4 regions of the Ornithinibacillus sp. 4-3 genome follow, and region 2 is predicted to be linked to each of the others. Evidence: riboswitches for the same ligand, from Rfam matches in the RefSeq annotation. Region 2 holds a riboswitch; each other region holds the start of a gene.
The links. A riboswitch is a leader RNA that binds a small molecule or an ion and turns the genes downstream of it on or off. The one in region 2 is predicted to bind thiamine pyrophosphate.
Positions count from the first base shown of each region.

Region 1 (5,215 bases), 1.7 Mb from region 2:
GCTATCAGCTATAGTAAACCATTCTTTCTTTACTTGCCCAATGACTTCACCTTGATGTATGATTTGAAAATCCATATCCCACCAATTACCCTGTACTTCAATATCTGCTGCTTCAATCGAATAGCGTGCCTTTAAAAAGGAGAGCTCTTTCTTAATGGTTAAGATATTTCGCCCATCAACCTCAACTTCAAATTTCGGCAAAAAGGTAAACACTTTTTTTGTAATATGTGCAACTTCATCTCGTATTTCATTCATAATGGAGAATACCTTTGGAATCTGCATAAAGCTACCTTCCACAAAATATACATCATTCTCTTGTTCGTCCTTAACCGTAAACTTCTCACCTAGACTGAAGACCTTTTGTTTAATAAAAAGCTGTTTCATGATGTAGCCCCCTTTTTATCTTTGAATTTTTTGCATCTTTTTATTTATTACTCTAGATTCAATTGCCAGGAAACACCAAAACGATCATTCACCCAGCCAAATTTCTTACTAAAACCATAAGCCCCAATCGGCATTAATGGATGTCCATCTTCTAACAATTTAGCATATAATGTATCTATTTCATCCTCTGATTCACAAGTAATGAAAACAGAAAAGGACGGTGTGAAATCAAATTGATGCTTAATTGGACTATCAAAGCTCATAAATTCCTGTCCTTTAACAGCGAAGACAGCACTTGCTACCTCTCCTTCTGTTCCCGCTCCATTTGCCTGATAGTAAGTCATACTTTTAAGTTCTGCTTCCTTAAATTTATCTACGTAAAAGTTAATTGCCTCTTCTGCATTTCCCTGAAACATCAAAAATGGTGCTGCTTTTTTCATCTCAACACACCTACCTCTTTTTAAAGATAAAAATACTCATTTATTATAACTTCCATTTTACCTTTTATCCATGATCTTGAACCCAAGCCTGTCCATTAAAAATCGATAATCTATGTAAGTAAGAAGTTGAAATTTCTTACTTACATAGAAGAAAATTTTTATAAAAAGAACACAGCAATAAGCGTGCTTGCAACAAGACCTATGATAACAGGTATAAAATTTTTCCTTACTAACTCCATGACAGATACTCCACAGAAACCGGCAATAGCGATTAGTGAGGACCAAGCAATAATTGCTCCGCCGCCAGTCCATACCGCTCCCATTTGCCCAATCGCTGCAAGTGTACTAGCATCCATTCCATTAGTTTCTAATGTAGCTGCTAAAGCTCCTGTTAACGGTAAGCCTGAAAATCCTGAGCCATCTAATCCCGTTATGATCCCAATGATTAATAAACTGATACCAGCGAAAAGAGCACTTTGTGGAATAAATTGTTGAGCAGATTCAACAAGATCAAATAAAAATGCAGGTGGAGATTCTTCTATTCCCAAAATTTTCCCTGAGAATTCATTACTTCCTAAAAAGAAGAATCCTGCAATTGGAATAACTGGGCCCATCACCTTAAATGCAAACATAAATCCATTAGTAATATGATTACTTACATAATCTAATGCATGTTGTCTACCAAACGCAATTGTAGAAAGGACAAGGAGAATAACTGCAACTCCACCAATAAACGCTGCACCATCGCCACCTTCTAAACCACCTGTTCTTCCATATGCCAATTTTGTATAGATCATATAAACAACTACTGCTGTTAAAGTCAATGGTACGAGAATCGCAAAGAGTTTACTCCAAAAGGTAAAGTTTTTAATCGTACTTTCCCTTTTTTGCATATCCTCTTCCTCTTGTATTGCCTGTAATTCTAATTCACTATCTGGATGATTTTTACTACGAATTCCTTTACGATACATGAAATAAGCAAGGAAAATCGCAATACCTCCAGTAATAAGTGACAGAATAAATGCTTTATCAGCAACAATGCTTGTATCTAATCCTGCTGATGCGGCAGAGATACTTGGCGCTACTTGAATAATATAGTCTGATGATAAAGCCATTCCTTGCCCAGCTAGTGCTACTCCGACAGCAGCTGTCATAATTGGTAAACCAGAACGAACAGCAGCTGGAACCAATAATGCACAAATCAGTGGAACAGCAGGAGTAGGCCAGAAGAAAAGGGAAATAACGTACGTTACAGCAATTAATACAAAAAAGGAAACATGACCATTAATCATTACCTTCTGAATCGGCTGAACCATCTTCTGATCAGCTCCAATATCTCGTAAGGAATGAAGTAATGCCATCATAAATGTAATGATTAAGAAAATATTAAATAATTCAGTTGCAGCAACTAAATTAGCCTGAAATATAGAAGTAAATCCATCTACAATATTTCCTTTATAAACCCATCCAACCAAAAATGTCCCTATTAATGTTGGTAAAACTACACCTTTCCTAAAAATCATTGTAATAATTATTATTAGCGTAAATGCAGCATATAACCAATGTGAAAACAACAAATCCATAGGTTTCTTCCTTTCTACATAGAATGCTATAATCTATGCGAATGTCAGTGGTTAGGTGACCATTTTTCAAATGTTGTTAGGACTTGTTTTCAATACAAAAAACTCACTTCATGGAAGAAGTGAGTATACAAATATTAAGATGCTGTATTTAATAAAGTACGTGGTTGTTTATAAAACAAGAAAAAGACAGCGACGCTACAAATAATAAAGCAAGGGAATAAATAAGAGAAATTATATACAAAGGAATAGAACCAGATATTTGTAAAATTCTCTGGCATAAACCTTTCAAAAAATACAACTCCTGCTATAAAATGCCCAATAAATCGTAAGGTAGTTCCTAATAATACGCCTAGCAAAATATACGTGAAATATTTTCCGGCTCTTCCATCCTTCACAGCTTGTTGAATTTGTTTTGCAAATACTCCTGCGAAGCCTATGACGGTAAAAGCTAATCCATATTCAATAAAACCTTGCAACGGTGTTAGAATCCAAGCGCCAAAAGGGATTTGGAGTATCCCAAATAAAAATCCAGATAATAATCCCCCTTTTAATCCCCAGCGGAATGCGATAATAAATACTGGTATCATCGCAAAGGAAATAGATCCACCTTGCCCCCAAATTTTAAAGCTTAGAAACGGAATCAGATCAAGCGCCAATGCAAGTGCTGTAAAAATGGCTACCTCTACTAGAAATAGCACTTTCTTTGAACTCATCAAACATGCCTCCCTTTATTTTTCCACAAAAAAAGCAACGCCAAGGGAAGCTTCTGATGGGTTCTTCCTTACGCTCTTGCTCCATCAAATAAGCTCTCATCCCTACGCTAGTATTAACTAACAGGTTCAAAGGGTCTGAATGATTATTCCCACATTCACTCTCAGCCATATGGCTCCCCCTGAGGCTTTATACACTTTTTTTGCTAATCATTATTATAGCTTAGAAAATAAAATAAAACAAGATTCCCCTTTTTCAGAAAAGTAGAAGCTTGCGTCGAGAGTCCCTTCATAATGGTCGGTTATTATGCAAATAAAAAGACATCAGGAGTAGAATCACCATCTCCCAATGCCTTGATTATTTTTATCTGAAGTCTTTTTGTTCTTCTAAAGTTCTTGTAATAATCGTATACCCTACTAACGCAGCAACACCTAATACTAAACAACTAAAAAATCCGTTTTTCATCTTAGGTTTACCTCCCATTCTTTAGCGTTTTCTTCGTTTACTAATTGAAAATGCTAGCTAATCTATTCAGCCATTTATTGCTTACTTTTTATAGAGGTTGTTCAAAAAGTCCCGTAGAAATGACCTTTTTGAACACGCTCTTATAGCGTATCAAATGGATTTAATTTACCTTTTCGCAGAATTAAACCTACACCACCAAGTAAGAATAAAGAACGGTTATCCACTACTTTTTTCATTACTGCAGCTGGCTTACCGAATAATTTTTTACCATTAAAGACAGAACCCATTCCATCTGTGCTACCTAAAGAAGCAACCGTTCCTTTGTCATGGAATTCAAAGTTATTTAATGGTTGGTTGTACATTAATGCTTTAATATTCTTCGCTGTTGCTACACCTTGTTGAAGTGCAATTTGTGCTGTTGGTGGATATGGACGATCCGCTTCCTTATTCCAAACCCATGCACAATCGCCTAGAACGAAGATATTCTCATCTTCTGGTAAACGTAAATCATCTGTAACAGAAACTTTTCCACGGTTTAATTCAAAGCCTGAAGCACCTAAAACAGAGTTACCAGTTACTCCACCAGTCCAAACAATTGTACCTGCTTTAATTTCTTCTGCTTCTTCACCAACGATAAAGCTATCTTCTGTACATTCTTTAATCATTGCCCCTAAACGAAATTCAACGCCACGAGCTTCTAAAGATTGCTTTGCATATGTAATTAACTCTTCATCAAAGCCAGGCAAAATAGAAGGAGTAGCTTCAACATTGATAATTTTTGCTTTAGAGCGATCAATATCATACTTCTTACATAGCTCAGGAACACGTTCTGCAAGCTCACCTACAAGCTCGATACCAGTAAATCCACCGCCCCCTACTAAAATAGTTAAGCTATGGTCCTCAGCATCTGGATTATTATTATACTTAGCAAATTGATATTCCATATGCTCACGAATTAAGCGACAAGAATCGATATCCTTAATAGCAAATGCATTCTCTTCCATTCCCTTAATACCAAATGTATTCGATTCAAATCCTAAAGCTACAACTAAATAGTCATAACTTAATTCAGCATTCGATAAAACAACTTTCTTCTCTTCCTTATCTACCTTCTCAACCTCATCATAAATCAAACGCACGCGATTCTGACTTACTACATCACTTAACATAACACGAGCCTGGTTATGATTAATTGTACCAGCAGCAACTTCATGTAACCATGTAGTTTCATAATGGTAGTTATGCTTATTTACAAGGATAATTTCCGCCTCTTCTGGGGATAAAACTTTTGTTAATTGCTTTGTTGTCATTAGTCCAGCATAACCAGCACCAAGAACAACAATCTTTGGTCTCACTATATTCATTATTGTCATTCACCTTCCTAATCATAAAAATGATTTTTGTTCAATTTCCATAATCGGACAATTATAAAGACAAACTTATAATATCAAAGTTTATACGATAATGCGAACGAATTCCATTATTTTTCAGTAATTATTCGCTTTTATTCCTTTTAATTTTTCCAGAACAAAACTGCCTAATAAAAGTGGAAGAAATTTCATATAATCTCTGTCAAAATAAAGAATTGAAAACAAATGCCGCTAGCTAAGATAAGTGAGTGATGTACTAAAA
Region 1 is NZ_CP162599.1:1,282,430-1,287,644, reverse strand. It holds gene AB4Y30_RS06250 (LURP-one-related/scramblase family protein) at 1-384, opposite strand, end outside; gene AB4Y30_RS06245 (VOC family protein) at 432-824, opposite strand; gene AB4Y30_RS06240 (hypothetical protein) at 983-2,407, opposite strand; gene thiT (energy-coupled thiamine transporter ThiT) at 2,542-3,120, opposite strand; TPP riboswitch at 3,203-3,310, opposite strand; gene AB4Y30_RS06230 (NAD(P)/FAD-dependent oxidoreductase) at 3,724-4,947, opposite strand.
Region 1: linked by a shared signal. The riboswitch ahead of thiT (energy-coupled thiamine transporter ThiT) and the one ahead of thiW (energy coupling factor transporter S component ThiW) in region 2 are both predicted to bind thiamine pyrophosphate.

Region 2 (5,215 bases):
AGAAGTATTAGAGGAAGAAAATTTATGTGAGCGTTCTTTAGAGCTAGGAGAGTATTTCCTAGCAGAGCTGAAGAAAATTGATCATCCATCCATTAAAGATGTACGTGGACGCGGACTATTCATTGGTGTTGAATTAGATGAAGATGCTCGCCCATACTGTGAGAAGCTAAAAGAAGCAGGATTATTATGTAAAGAAACACATGATACGGTAATTCGTTTTGCTCCTCCTCTAGTAATTGAGAAAGAAGACCTTGATTGGGCAATTGAAAAAATCAAAGGATTATTTAATTAAAATTTCTAAAATATAAAAATAAATATGCTAGAATAGAAAAACGAACAAATCAATGACTGACTTTGTTCGTTTTTCCAATTAGAAATAGAAGATGATTCAAATCAGATAAACTGGAGGGAAATCAATGAATTTATGGGGTGCTCGTTTTAGAAATGAAGGCAGTCGTTTAATGGAGGAGTTTAATAGTTCTCTAGAATTAGATCAACGCATCTATGTGGAGGATATTACGGGGAGTTTAGCACATGCAAAAATGCTTGCAGAATGTGGCATTATTACGAAAGAAGAAGGCGAGCAAATTCGGGCTGGTCTACAATCAATCTTAGCAGATATAGAAAATGGTAAATTACCAATAGAAGGAAATTACGAGGACATCCATAGCTTTGTGGAAATGAATCTGATTGAGCGTATTGGAGATGTGGGTAAGAAATTACATACAGCACGTAGCCGAAACGACCAAACAGCTGTAGATACGAGAATGTATGCAAGAAAGCAAGCCCGAGAAATTATTGATATTTTAGATCATTTCAAGGCTGTATTAAAAGAAAAAGCAGAAGCAAATCCATATATCATGCCAGGCTATACACATCTACAGCGTGCACAAATCGTTACTTTTAAATATCATTTACTTGCTTATTATCAAATGTTTGACCGCGATCAAAAGCGTGTGCAAAATGCATTGGAATTATTAAATGAAAATCCATTAGGATCAGGTGCTTTAGCTGGAACGACTCATCTAATTGATCGTACGATTACGACAAAGGAACTTGGTTTTGATAAACCTGTAGATAATTTCATGGATGGCGTTGCTGAGCGTGATTATATTTTAGAATTAACCTCAGCATTTTCCATTATTATGATGCATCTAAGCCGATTAAGTGAAGAATTAATTATTTGGTGTAGCCAAGAGTTTAAATTTGTGGAAATTGATGATGCTTATGCAACTGGAAGTAGTATTATGCCACAGAAGAAAAATGCAGATGCTGCAGAACTAATTCGTGGGAAAACAGGGAAAGTATATGGTGCTTTATTCTCTATCTTCTCTGTTTATAAGGGAATTCCACTTACTTACAATAAAGACATGCAGGAAGAGAAAGAGTCCTTCTTCTATGCGGTAGATACAACGATTGCGTCCTTAACGATTATGTCAGAAATGATTCGTACATTAAAGGTAAATAAGGAAAATATGCGTCAAGCAGTGAAAAAAGGATTTTTAAATGCAACAGAGCTTGCAGATTACTTAGTGAAAGCAGGTATGCCATTTAGAGATGCTCATGGGGTAGTTGGTCGGATTGTTATTTATTGTGAGGACCAGGATAAAGGGATAGAAGAATTAACTTTAGAGGAATTACAAGAATTTACTGATTTAATTAAAGATGATATTTATGAATACATTGATCATGAAAGTATTTTAAATAAAGGAACGAAAGTAGAATTACAATAATCAGAATCAAGACAAAATTTAAATTTTCTGATATACTGAATGAAGAATTTAATAGTCACACTACTAGGGGTGCTCTATTTATTGAGCTGAGAGGAAATGTAAACATTTCTAACTCTTGTGAACCTGATCTAGTTCATACTAGCGGAGGGAAGTAGTCGAATAATTTAATTGTCCATTTAACTACGACGGCCAGGTTCAGCTATGCTCTGAACCTGGTTTTTAATATTTATAAGACGACTTTCTTCCAAGATATTTAAAGGAGGAAGTAATAATGAATCGAACAAGATTACTTACGACAATGGCATTGCTAATCGCTATTGGTGTGTTAGGATCACACCTTATTTGGTTTCCTGCAGGTATCGCTAAAGCTTATCCAGTTCAGCATGCAGTAAATGTTATTGCTGCTGTAGTACTTGGCCCTGGTCCAGCTGTTGTGATTGCATTTATTATTGGTTTATTAAGAAACATGCTAGGACTAGGCTCATTACTCGCATTTCCAGGAGGAATGATTGGCGCATTTTTAGCAGGCTACTTATATCAAAAGCTAGGTAAGAAATATTTTGCTGCTATCGGAGAAGTGATTGGAAGCGGGGTTATTGGTGCGCTATTCTCTGTACCTTTTGCAAAAATTGTGATGGGCACTTCATTTGGTGCACTATTCTTTATCCCACCTTTCCTTGTAAGTAGCATTGCCGGAGCAGGGATTGCCTTATTTATCGTTGTTCGTATTAAACATGAGAAGTTTATCCAAATAAAAAATTAGTAAAAAGGGGTTGCTTAGAATGAAAAAAGTAGCTTGTTCTTTAACGATTGCAGGTACAGATCCTTCAGGTGGAGCAGGAATTCAAGCAGATTTAAAAACATTTCAAGAATTACAAAGCTATGGGATGTCTATTATTACATCTGTTGTTGCGCAGAATACAACAGGTGTTCAAAACATTCATCATCTTCCACTTGAGATGATTGCTGATCAGTTAGACTCTGTTTTTTCTGATATGCCAGTAAATGCGTTTAAAACAGGAATGATTGCCAATATCGATATGATGGATATTATTTATACGAAAATTAAGGATAGGAATCTTCCCTTCGTGATTGATCCTGTGATGGTTGCTACAAGTGGAGATACGCTAATCAATGAAGATGCGCGAATTTATTTACGGGATAAGCTTGTGCCACTTTGTACAATCATTACGCCAAATATTCCAGAAGCAGAATTTTTAACTGGGGAAAAGATCGAAAATATTGAAGAAATGCAAACAGCAGCAATGAAAATTGTTTATGAATATGGAGCAGGAGCAGCACTTGTGAAAGGTGGACATCTTTCGGGAGACGCAGTTGACTTTCTCTATGATGGAAAAGAAATGCATACCTTTACCGAAAAACGGATTGATACAGTAAATACACATGGAACAGGATGTACATATTCTGCAGCCATTACCGCTTATTTAAGTCATGGATTTTCTTTATTAGAAGCGGTTGAAAAAAGTAAGCATTATGTGACAGAGGCCATTAGGCATTCATTTAATCTAGGTGCAGGAAATGGACCTACCAATCATTTTGCTACTAGAAAGGAAAGTATTTACTCATGAATCTGATTGAACAAGTTAGAAAAGAGCGGCCGTTGATTCATCATTTAACAAATCAAGTGGTAATGAATTTTACAGCAAATGGATTACTTTCCTTTGGGGGATCTCCTATCATGGCAAAAGAACCATCGGAAATACGCAATATCGTTGGGATTGCAAAGGGAGTACTGATTAATATTGGCGCGATGGCAGAGAAGGATTTGAAGGCGATGATTATTGCTGGACAAACTGCAAATGAAAGAGGAATTCCAGTTGTACTTGACCCTGTAGGTGTTGGTGCTTCACATTTTCGAAAGCAAATCATTCAGATCCTATTAGAGGAGATTTCTTTTACTGCCATTAAAGGTAATGCTGGGGAAATGGCACATTTAGTAGCTATTGAATGGGAGACAAAAGGTGTAGATGCTATTGGTAATAATAGCTCCAAATTAGCAGAGATTGCTCAATTGGTTGCAGAAAAATACAATACTTTAGCTGTTGTAACTGGAGAAATTGATATGATTTATCATAACGGAAAATTAAAAGAAAATAGCACTGGTCATGAGTATCTCACAAGAATCACAGGTGCAGGCTGTTTGCTTGGTTCTATTATCACTGCTTGTTTAACAGCTCAAGCAGAAAAACTAGATGCAGCATATAAAGCAGTTCAGTTTTATGGCTTAGCTGCTGAAAAAGCTGCTCAAAGAAGCGATGTAAAAGGCACAGGTACATTCCTTCCTGCCTTTATCGATGAGCTTGGAAAATAAGGAGTGAAGTAATTTATGCAGCATCATTATTTACGAAAATATTTTATTATGGGGAGTCAGAATTGTGATTGTGATCCAGTGATTATTTTACAGGAAGCAATTGAAGCTGGTATTACCGCATTTCAATTTCGAGAGAAAGGAAAAGGCTCTTTAAGTGGAGAAGAGAAAATAACGCTGGGGAAAAAGCTACGAGCACTTTGTCATCATGCTAACATTCCATTTTTTATCAATGATGATATAGAACTTGCTACTGTACTTGATGTGGATGGGATTCATGTGGGACAGGATGATGAAAATCTTGCTAGCTTACGTGCTCAATTCCCTAATCTATTAATCGGCTTATCTATTTCCAATGAAGCGGAATTAAAGAGCAGTCCTGTTCATTTAGCTGATTATGTTGGTGCTGGGCCAGTATTTGCAACAACCTCAAAAGAAGATGCCAAAGCGGCTGTTGGAACAGAATGGATAGCTTATTTACGGAATAAGCATCCTGATTTACCTATTGTAGGAATTGGTGGAATTAATACAGAGAATGCCCATCAAGTAATCGAAGCAGGAGCTGATGGTGTTGCTATTATCTCCGTTATTACAAAATCAGCAGATATTTATAAAACTGTAAGTAAGCTATAAGGGGGAAGAGATATCATGTTATTTAGCGAGCGTCTGTTTAATGCTGTAGAACCAGTCTGGAATAGTTATTTAGAGCATCCATTTGTAAAGGGAATTGGCGAAGGAACACTTGATAAGGAAAAGTTTGTTCATTATATGAAGCAGGATTATGTGTACCTTATTGAGTATTCCCGTGTATTTGCGATTGGTAGTACAAAGGCTAATGACCTAAAAACAATGACGATTTTCGCAAATCTACTTCACGGAACAATGAATTTTGAAATGGATTTACATCGTCAATATGCAGAAAAATTTGGTATTACCAAGGAAGAGCTAGAAGCAACAGAACCTTCTGCGACCATGACTTCTTACACAAGCTATATGCTTAGTCAAGCACAGCTTGGTGGAGTGGAGAATACGATAGCGGCAGTTTTGGCATGTGCATGGAGCTATAACTGGATTGGGAAAAATTTAGCAACATGGCCAGGAGCTACCACGCATGAATTATATGGAGATTGGGTGAAAACATATGCTTCTGATG
Region 2 is NZ_CP162599.1:2,976,624-2,981,838, reverse strand. It holds gene AB4Y30_RS14550 (ornithine--oxo-acid transaminase) at 1-292, shown strand, start outside; gene argH (argininosuccinate lyase) at 417-1,733, shown strand; TPP riboswitch at 1,789-1,900, shown strand; gene thiW (energy coupling factor transporter S component ThiW) at 2,005-2,496, shown strand; gene thiD (bifunctional hydroxymethylpyrimidine kinase/phosphomethylpyrimidine kinase) at 2,516-3,322, shown strand; gene thiM (hydroxyethylthiazole kinase) at 3,319-4,065, shown strand; gene thiE (thiamine phosphate synthase) at 4,081-4,695, shown strand; gene tenA (thiaminase II) at 4,711-5,215, shown strand, end outside.

Region 3 (5,215 bases), 510 kb from region 2:
TATCTTCAGCAAAGTCCTTTGCCGCTTCATCAATATCATCTGATTCTACAGCGTATTGAATACTATATCCTACGTCATCAAAATTAATATTCATGTGAACAATATCCAAACCCTCTTCTGTTTTTAAATACTCTATCTCATGTCCATCAATTTCAATTATTTCTGCGTCAATTATTGATCCTGCTCCTTCTGGAAATATTGTTAATACAATTACAGCTGGATCCATGTATAAATCACCATAAATAATTTCCGTTGCTGGATTCTCTTCTTGCCAAACCTCTACAAGCTCACTATCTACCTTTTCATCTAAAGAAGCTTTGTATTCCACATTCACACTTTGCGGATCTCCATCCTCGAATCCAACGATATATTCCAACGTCACTGTCCCGATCTCATGGTCTATCTTTGGAATATATGGAGATACATTTAAATGTTCATCTATTAATTCTGTAATCTCGGGAACTCCTTCGCTCTTTCCGCATCCGGCAATTACCAAAACCATTAAAACAAATAAGAAAACTAGTTTTTTCAACTTCTTCCCCCTTTTTTATAAGACCTTCTTCCTATACATATCATAACAAAAAAATCTATTTTATGACATAAATCCTACTAGGCGAAAAGCGAGAGCGCCCTTACAGACTAAAAACGCGTGTCTGTACTAGCACATCCTGTCCGTCGAAAAAAGTAGAAATTGGAGTGGCACAACTGAGATAAAGGAAACATGCCTCTTTAGGGGTATCCGACGTTAGACTTTAGCCTGATTTTAGTCGGGCTTCCTTATAAAACAAAACCGATGTTGACTTTCACCTGCGAGGCACGACGGACAGGATGTCCTAGTATCAGCGTTGGTGCTCGTGACGTGACCGTATTTAGCTGATGAAAGTGCGGCTATGACTCTGTCTGCGCCTGACGGCTTGCCAATCGTCAAGTCTTCTTTATTGTTTTCTTAGTTTTTGACGCTCGGAGCTAGACAGTTCTATCTCTGAATAAGAATAAATTTGTGCAAAAGTTTTACACTTTCTTATCTCACAAAAAAACACCTGCAGATTTTAGACTTCTATCTACAGGTGTTTGAATTTCAAACGAAATACAACTTTATTAATTAACGATCTTCCACATTTTTTTTCCGAACAAATAGTCGTTTGTACGCATCTATCACGGGTCTTCTTCCTCCAAGAACAATTCCTGCCATTTCTGCTAATAAATGTAGAACAACAAGAACAAGGGCAGTAATCAATAAAGCAAAGGTAATAGAGGCTTTAGCAAATAGAACTGCTAACACACCAAAAACTGCGCTAAACACATAAATAATTACTACGGCTCCACGATGCGTATAACCTGCCCGAAGTAGTTGATAATGCACATGGTAATTATCTGCTACCATAATACTTTCTTTATTTTTAATTCTCCTTACAATCGCAAAAAAAGTGTCGAAAATTGGTACAGCTAATAAGATTACTGGAATAATAAAGCTTAATAGCGCAATATTCTTAAATAAACCAAGAATCGATACTACTGCAATCATATATCCTAAAAAGTTTGAGCCTGAATCACCCATATATATCTTTGCTGGATAAAAATTATGGTATAGAAATCCTAAATTTGAACCAATCAATACAATACAGAAGTAAGCAGCCACTACACGCACATCAATCATCGCCATAATTAACATGCTTGTAAAAGCAATGGTTGTCACTCCTGTGGCTAAACCATCTAAACCGTCAATCAAATTAATTGCATTCGTAATTCCAATAATCCAAATGAAAGTAACAAGAACACTAATAAAACCTAGTTCTACTACTCCAAAAAAAGGTAGTGTGATTTTCTCAATTACTAAACCGGAAGAAATTACCAATGCGGCGGCTGCAATATGTCCTCCTAGTTTGACATATGGCCTTAATTCAAATCGATCATCTAGAGCGCCAATAATAACAATAATTAATGATCCAAAGAAGATTTCCCATAAATGTTCATGCTGTGGCTGCAGATAAAGAATCCCTAAATAAGATCCAATAAAAATAGCCACGCCTCCAAGTCTTGGAGTTGGATTTTCATGTATTTTTCTCCTGTTTGGATGGTCCAACACTTCAAATTTCATAGCGAGGGCTCGTACAGGTATCGTTAATATAAATGTTGAAACACATGCTATAAGTAGAGCAACAATTAAATCAAATGATTGAATCATCATGTCCTCCTTGTAATGCTATCGTTTAACAGCTCTTTTTCTTTAAGAGGGATTTCAAATTTAAACTAAATTGCTAATTTTTATCACGTACTTTTAGTTTGCTATATTATATCGAATTTATGAGGAATTGAACATGAGAAAATAAAACAAAGAGGAATAATCACTTTTCTTCTGCCTTATATTTGTCAAAATAAGCTACAAAATGATTATTTCATTTTTTATTTTTATTACAGAAAATCAGTTACTCTAGAAAATGGATTTTGATGTCTTTGCAACTTTTAATTTTTTATGGCATACTTATCTCTGTAATGCATTACACATTATTTGAATGATGTACAATTTTATATGTTATGTAGGGGAGCTTTCTTTAAAGCTGAGATTGCATCCATAAGATGCTAACCCTTAGAACCTGATCTGGTTGGTACCAGCGTAGGGAACATAGACGTTAATTCATTGTAATACGATAAATGAATGTTTAATTTCCCATGCGCTAAGAGCTAATCTTAGTGCATTTTTTTATTTCAGGAGGACTAACATATTAAAATGACAACAATGAACTTACGGAGGGGAAAATTTTGAAGAAAGCATTTTATTTATGTGTGTTCGTCGTGTTAGCTATTGTTATCTCTGCTTGTAGTAGTGAGAAAGAAGACAATGACACAAATAAAAAATCTGGAGATGGCAAAAAATTAACACCTGTTACTTTCGTTCTTGATTGGACACCAAATACAAACCATACTGGAATTTATGTTGCTAAAGAAAAAGGATTCTTTGAAGAGGAAGGATTAGATGTAGAAATCATACTGCCTGGAGAGGTTGGCTCTAACCAACTTGTCGCTTCTGGGACAGCAGACTTTGGAGTAAGCTACCAAGAGCGTCTTATTATGGCTCGCCCTGAAGGTCTCCCGCTCGTTTCTATTGCTGCAGTGATTCAACATAACACAGCTGGATATGCGTCACCAGTAGATAAAAACATTCAAACACCGAAAGACTTTGAAGGGAAAAAGTTTGGAGGCATTGGAGTTCCGCTACAAGAGGCTATGATGCGTTTCATCATGGAAGAAAATGGTGCAGATGTAGAAAAGGTTGATTTTATCAATATTGGACAATCTGATTGGTTTACAGCTATTGAAAGAGATGTGGACTTCTCTACAGTATTCTACGGCTGGACAGGCATAGAAGCAGGGTTACGTGGGCTGGACATCAATATGATGTATTATATCGACGTTGCAGATGGGCTTGATTTCTATACACCTGTTTTAGTAACCAGCGAAGATATGATCGAATCAGATCCTGATACTGTGAGAGCATTTATCCATGGAGCTACAAAGGGATATGAATTCGCAATAGATAATCCAGAAGCAGCAGCAAATATTTTAATAGAAGCTGAACCCGATTTAGATCCTGAGCTAGTTAAACATAGTCAAGAATGGTTAGCAGATCGCTACCAAGATGATGCCGAACAATGGGGAATTCAAGAGCTAGAAAGATGGGAGAAGCCTGCTAAATTCCTGCATGAAAATGGTATTGTTGATGAACTAATTGATTTTGAAAAAGCATTCACAAATGATTTCTTACCTGAAAAGTAATCAGAATCAGGGATTGTTGAGGTCATTTTCAGCAATCCCTTTATTTAATGAATTTCATAAAATTATAAAATAGCGTGGTGTTATACAATGATCCTGCAAATAATAAAAAATAGCTGGCGGCCTGTGACTGCAATTATAGTCGTGATTCTTCTCTGGGAATTAGCAACCCGCATTTTTGATATAGAAAAATGGTTCCTACCTGCTCCTTCTGATATTTGGACAGAATTCACAGAAGTACTTCCCGAGTTTATGCCACATTTCTATGCATCCCTACAACTTACAACTTCGGGATTCGCTATCGGTGTTTCTGTTGGCTTAATTATCGCTTTGATATTACATACCTTGCCACGGGTAAAAGAAACATTCTACCCTTTCTTAATCTTATCGCAGAACATGCCAGTAATTGTTATTGCACCACTACTTGTTATTTGGCTTGGTTTTGGGCCGTTGCCTAAGCTAATTATTATTACCATTGCCTGTTTCTTCCCAGTAGCAATTTCAGCACTAGGAGGATTTCAACAAACCAATCGAGACCTTGTTTATTATATGAAAATGATGGGTGCTACAAGATCACAGCTTTTCTTTAAATTAGAGTTACCTCATGCATTACCATCCATTTTCTCTGGTCTAAAAATTGCTGCAACATATAGTGTCATGGCAACAGTTGTGTCTGAATGGCTTGGCGCTCAGAAGGGAATTGGTGTGTTTATTACACTTGCTACCTCCTCTTACCGTACTTCCCGGGTATTTATTGCCATAATTATCGCCATGTTACTAAGCCTTGCATTCTTTGGTCTTATCTTATTATTAGAAAGATTAATTATTCGTTGGCAGAAGGGGGAAGAGAAATAATGAAATTAGAGATACACAATATTCATAAATCATTTGGAGAAAAGCTAGTATTAGAAGGAATCTCCTTTGATGTAAAGGATGGGGAATTCATCTCTCTTATTGGTCCTTCTGGCAGTGGAAAAAGCACACTATTTAATCTGATCGGTGGATTATTAACTCCAGACACTGGAGATATCTATATGGATGGAGAATCGATTATAGGAAAAAGTGGTCATATTAGCTATATGCCACAACAGGCAGCATTATTTCCATGGCGTTCTGTCTTAAAAAATGCATTACTTGGGCAGGAATTGCACGGGAGCCAGGATGAAAAGCGAGCTATTCATATGTTAGAAAAAGCAGGAATTGCAGAAGTCATTCATGCATATCCTCATGCTTTATCTGGAGGCATGAAACAACGAGTTGCTTTTATTCGTGCGTTACTGAGTCCGCAAGCGTTTATGTGCTTAGACGAGCCATTCTCTGCCCTAGATGAATTTACTCGATTAGAAATGCAAAAATGGCTCCTTTCCACTTGGGATCAATTCGATAAATCTGTACTATTCATCACCCATAATATTGATGAGGCATTATTTCTATCAGATAAGAT
Region 3 is NZ_CP162599.1:3,485,380-3,490,594, forward strand. It holds gene AB4Y30_RS16720 (hypothetical protein) at 1-532, opposite strand, end outside; gene AB4Y30_RS16725 (glycosyltransferase family 4 protein) at 1,103-2,185, opposite strand; TPP riboswitch at 2,530-2,638, shown strand; gene AB4Y30_RS16730 (ABC transporter substrate-binding protein) at 2,761-3,774, shown strand; gene AB4Y30_RS16735 (ABC transporter permease) at 3,898-4,626, shown strand; gene AB4Y30_RS16740 (ABC transporter ATP-binding protein) at 4,626-5,215, shown strand, end outside.
Region 3: linked by a shared signal. The riboswitch ahead of AB4Y30_RS16730 (ABC transporter substrate-binding protein) and the one ahead of thiW (energy coupling factor transporter S component ThiW) in region 2 are both predicted to bind thiamine pyrophosphate.

Region 4 (5,215 bases), 1.2 Mb from region 2:
TAGAAAGTGTTGAATCTGGAAGCGGAACATTGAAGGATGCCGTAAATGATGCATTACGCTACTGGGTTAGCCATGTCGAGGATACACATTATATTTTAGGCTCTGTTGTAGGTCCACATCCATTTCCCAAAATTGTACGTGACTTCCAAGCAGTTATCGGTCAAGAAACAAAGCAACAAATTTTAGATAAAACAAATTCTCTACCTGACGCAGTTGTTGCAGCTGTTGGTGGTGGGAGTAATGCAATGGGAATGTTCTATCCATTTATTGATGATGAATCTGTAAAAATGTACGGAGTAGAAGCTGGTGGATTAGGTATAGATTCTAATAAACATTCAGCTACATTATCAGCTGGCTCTGTTGGAATTTTACATGGAACCATGACCCATTTGCTTCAAGATAGGGATGGCCAAATTGAAGAAGCATTTTCTATCTCTGCGGGTCTCGATTATCCTGGAGTTGGTCCAGAGCATAGTCATTTACATGAGCTTGGTCGTGTCACATATGATTCTATTACAGATGAAGAAGCATTAGAGGCATTCCAATTCCTATCCAAAACAGAGGGTATCATTCCAGCATTAGAAAGTGCCCATGCAGTTGCTTATGCGGTGAAATTGGCAAAAGAGATGGACCCAAGTCAGAAAATCGTTATTTGTCTATCTGGACGCGGAGATAAAGATGTTGCACAAGTCAAAGATATATTGGGAGGAATCAAACATGGGTAAAATGCATATTGATCAAACCTTTCAAGAAAAATTAGCTGCAAACTCAAAATTATTTATTCCATATATTATGGCTGGAGATAGTGGGCTAGATCAGCTGAATGAACAAATCGCTTTTCTAGAAGAATGTGGTGTATCAGCGATTGAGCTTGGTATTCCCTTTTCTGATCCAGTTGCAGATGGTCCAACAATTCAAGCTGCTGGACAACGCGCATTAAAAGCTGGAACAACTTTATCAGGTGTTTTAAAAGAACTAGAAAAATCTAAAGAAACACGCCATGTACCAATTATACTAATGACTTATATTAACCCTATTTTCCGCTATGGCTCTGCTAAGTTTGCTGAGAATTGTGCAGCTGCTGGAGTAGATGGTGTTATTATTCCTGACGTGCCAATGGAAGAAGAATTACTTCTTTCAGAAAGCTTAAAGGAAAACGATATTGCCTTTATTCGATTAGCTGCTCTAACCAGTACAAAAGAAAGAATTCAGGCAATAGCAGAACGTTCTGAAGGCTTCCTATATGCAGTCTCTGTCACAGGAACAACAGGAGCTAGAACAACCCATAAGGATGGAGTAGGAGATTATCTAGCATCATTAAAACAAGCTAGCTCCGTTCCTGTACTTGCCGGATTTGGTGTCTCCTCTATTGAGCAAGCACATGCATTAAGCAAGCATTGTGACGGTGTTATTGTAGGAAGTACCATCGTAAGTCTTCTTCATGAAGGAAAAAGAGAAGAAATAACAGAGCTCATTCAAGGATCTATTGCTAAATAGGATAACTTTACTTTTTTAAAATATTTCGTTAGGATTATATGTAGTTATAAATGAATATTTCCACACTAGGGGAGCTTCTAGCTGAGAAGAAAACTTTCTGACCCTTATAACCCGAACTAGGTAATACTAGCGTGGGGAAGTGTAGTCAAAATGATACGTATCATTGCATACATTAAGACTGCCCTTTTCCAAGGCGCAGTCTTTTATTTTCTTTCAGCAGAATACTTCTTCCTCTATAGCTAGTGGACAAGTAAATCTCTGGCAAATATCACAGATGTTAATAGAAAAATCTAGAGATCATTATGCCAAAACATCATTATTTATTAATTTTAAAGGAGGATTTTTAACATGGAATTAACTTGTGGTACAAGTAAAATTGCAGGTGCTAGTTTTTCAATTTATCCAATGAGTGATGACTTTGTGGATATTATTTTAAATGCATTAAAAGAGGTCGATACTTCCAAAGTATGGGTAGAGACAGATGATGTTACAACAACTGTTCGCGGGAAGCTTGTACATGTATTTGATGTGACAGCTGCTATGTTCCTACATGCTGCTAAAACAGGAAAGCATGTAGGTTTACAGGTAACTTATTCACTTGGTTGCCCTGGTGACTCTACTGGTGATGTATTTATGGCTGAAGATGATGTTCGTCTCAATCAACCTAACTTTGCAGATTTAAAACAATATGTAGCTGCAAAATTTTCGCTTTACCCTTTAGGTGGTGGGCAATATATGGATATTATTTATAGCCAAATTGAGGCAATGAGAGCATATGTTGAGGTGTCAAAAGCACATTATTCTACCCGTTTACATGGGGAAGCTGTTGATGTATTTAAAGGACTCGAATCTGTATTCCAAGCAACTGTTGATGGCGGTTCAAGCCATACTGTGATGACTGTTTCTATCTCTGCAAATAGCCCATCGCATGTAGAATAAAAAGAGTTAGAGTTGGCTTATCAATGTAGTAAGCCAACTCTAACTCTTTTATGGTAGTTCTATAACATCTTGATTTTTTATCCTATTTTCTAGATTTCATCCATTCATTTTGTACGATTATTCGGCTATTCCACATTCATTTTTGTAAATAAAACTGCCCAAACTTTGCTATGTCTGTAGAAAATTGAATGCCTCCCCAGTGTGATTTCCATCTGAATTGGTATCCTATAATCCTTAATCTTTAAACCTCTAATAAACGTAGTTCTAAGCCCCTTCTGCAATCACTTTATCGTTTCTGACGAGCATGAAACTAATGTAATTCAAGTTTTCCTCTTCCACAGCATCTAAAAAAGATAATATCGCTTTAGACGAAATTCCTTCATCTTCAGAAGTACTTCGATATAGTTGATTTTCATTGTTCAATTCATTATTCTTCCATCTTACGTACATTCCAAAGAATCAACGAGTCCATCCACTCTAATCCCTCTATCGTATCTCTATATGCATAAAGCGCATTACCATCTCCAACTTTTATGATTGGTCGATAATCTATAAACCATCTTTGTAAATCATCATACAATTTTTGCGCGCCTTCTAGATTAGGCTGGCTCCATATCTCATCTAACAAGGCATCGAGCTCTGGGCTATCTGTCCACCCCGAAAAGCTACTGTTCATGAACAGTAATGAAGTTGGTTCAGGTCTTGGAGTATCAGACTTAGTATAGAGATCATATGCATTCTCATCTTCACGTAATTCGGAAACGGTAGCAGAATCATATACTGCTAATTTTGCATTCATTCCTAGTTTTTCGAGCTGTTCTTGAAGGACAACAGCTGAATTATAGATATAGTCATGATCTCTTCCCGTCAAAATAGTGATTTCTTCACCATTATATCCCGCTTCCTCCAGAAGCTCCTTAGCATAATCTATATCATTTTGGTTGTACCTATCTTTTCCATAATCACTGTACCACTGTTCCTCTTGATGAGACATCATCAAATTATGACTGAGGTTATAATACTCTGGATCTGTAAAAGAGGCCATCAAAATATCCTCATTATTTAATCCAATTGCTATAGCTTCCCTGGCGATTGGATTTGCAAATAATCCTTTCTTTTTGTTAAAGTAAATACTTAATCTGTTGTCAGATGCCGAATCTATCTTGATATTTTCATTATTTTTTAACTGATCCAAACCATCTATAGGAAGACTTGAAGCAATATCATACTCACCAGACATTAAGCCAGACATCGTCGTATGAGAATCAGGAGTATAATGTAAGTACAAATCATTTACAAGTGCCTCTTTTTTACCATATAACCCATCTGCCGGTTCGTTAATCGGTTGATAATCTTCAAATCGTGTTAGGTGAATATACTGATCTTGTTTCCATTCTTCAAATTTGAACGGACCAGTTCCAATATACTCATTAATACTTTCCTCACCCGCACTTTCCACAATTTCTTTCGGCATAATTGAAGGCAAGTTAGCACCATTAAATGCTAAGACAGCGAGAGTAATTGAAACTGGTTCAACAAGTTCCAAACTAGCTGTATAATCATCAACCTTTATAAATTCAGCTCCCTCAAAGGTTTCTTTCCCGGTGCCAGATAGTTTTAGCCATCTATTCATGGAAGCCACAACATCATCTGCATCCATCTCCTCACCAGTATGGAATAAAACTCCTTTTCGTAAATTAAAGGTAATTGTTTTTCCATCCTCACTCTCTTCCCATGATTCAGCTAACATTGGCTTGACATTATAATCTAAATCAAATGTGACTAGCGTTTCAAATATATTTCTCGTTACTTCAATAGTGGATCGTGCAGTAGTAAGATGGTTATCTAATGATGGAGGTTGTGAAGGAAAGGCCACATTTAGTTCTCCTTTTATTTCTTTTGGGTCTTCTTTCTCATTATTGCTTGAAGTCGAATTTGAACATGCAATCAATGCCATTGATAACAATAAAATAAATAGTAATTTAAACACACTTAAATACTTAATCTTTTATACCCCCTCATATCTACACTTGTAATTCTTATGCCTCTAAAATAAGCTTTCTAGATAAGTTAAATAGCACAAAAAACATTCACCTCCCTCAACAGTTTTTCAGGAAATTTAGTTAATGAAAATCATCCTTTATGCAGCTTATTTAGCATTTTACTTAGTTTATTAATACGCAAAATTTTTCCTAATTTTGGGTGCCAGATATTATATAAACTATATTGAATAGAAAACATTAAATAATGATTTATCTAACATTCTGGACTAGTGTTATTTTTACTCTATTACGATGGTTCATCATCCGCTAAATCATTCATTACATTACAACTTGCCTCAATTCCTTTGAAGAATAAATCGACATTCATATTTTCATTTGGTGCATGATTGTCTTCATCTGCGTTAGCATAAGGTACACTTATCGATGGTTTGTTAAGCACATCTGTAAAGATGTTGTTTGGGCCTGAAGAACCTGCTGCTAGGAAAATCAAAGCTTTTTGTTCATATGTTTTTTCAATCGATTTAATAACAGCTTGTACAACAGGTAAATCAGTGGGAATACGCGATGGAGGAAATGAGCCTTCTCCACTTACTTTTATATCAGGTGCTATTTTTTGAATATGATTTTTGATTTTATTGAAAATATCTCTAGGATCTTGATCCGCTACTAGCCTAACATCAAGTCTTACTGTTGCAGTGCTTGGAATAATGGTTTTATGACCTTCACCCATATATCCGCTTGCTATACCATTAATATTAAATGTTGGGACAACTGAT
Region 4 is NZ_CP162599.1:492,595-497,809, reverse strand. It holds gene trpB (tryptophan synthase subunit beta) at 1-725, shown strand, start outside; gene trpA (tryptophan synthase subunit alpha) at 718-1,497, shown strand; TPP riboswitch at 1,555-1,652, shown strand; gene AB4Y30_RS02485 (YkoF family thiamine/hydroxymethylpyrimidine-binding protein) at 1,846-2,436, shown strand; gene AB4Y30_RS02480 (hypothetical protein) at 2,701-2,859, opposite strand; gene AB4Y30_RS02475 (ABC transporter substrate-binding protein) at 2,864-4,312, opposite strand; gene AB4Y30_RS02470 (M20/M25/M40 family metallo-hydrolase) at 4,726-5,215, opposite strand, start outside.
Region 4: linked by a shared signal. The riboswitch ahead of AB4Y30_RS02485 (YkoF family thiamine/hydroxymethylpyrimidine-binding protein) and the one ahead of thiW (energy coupling factor transporter S component ThiW) in region 2 are both predicted to bind thiamine pyrophosphate.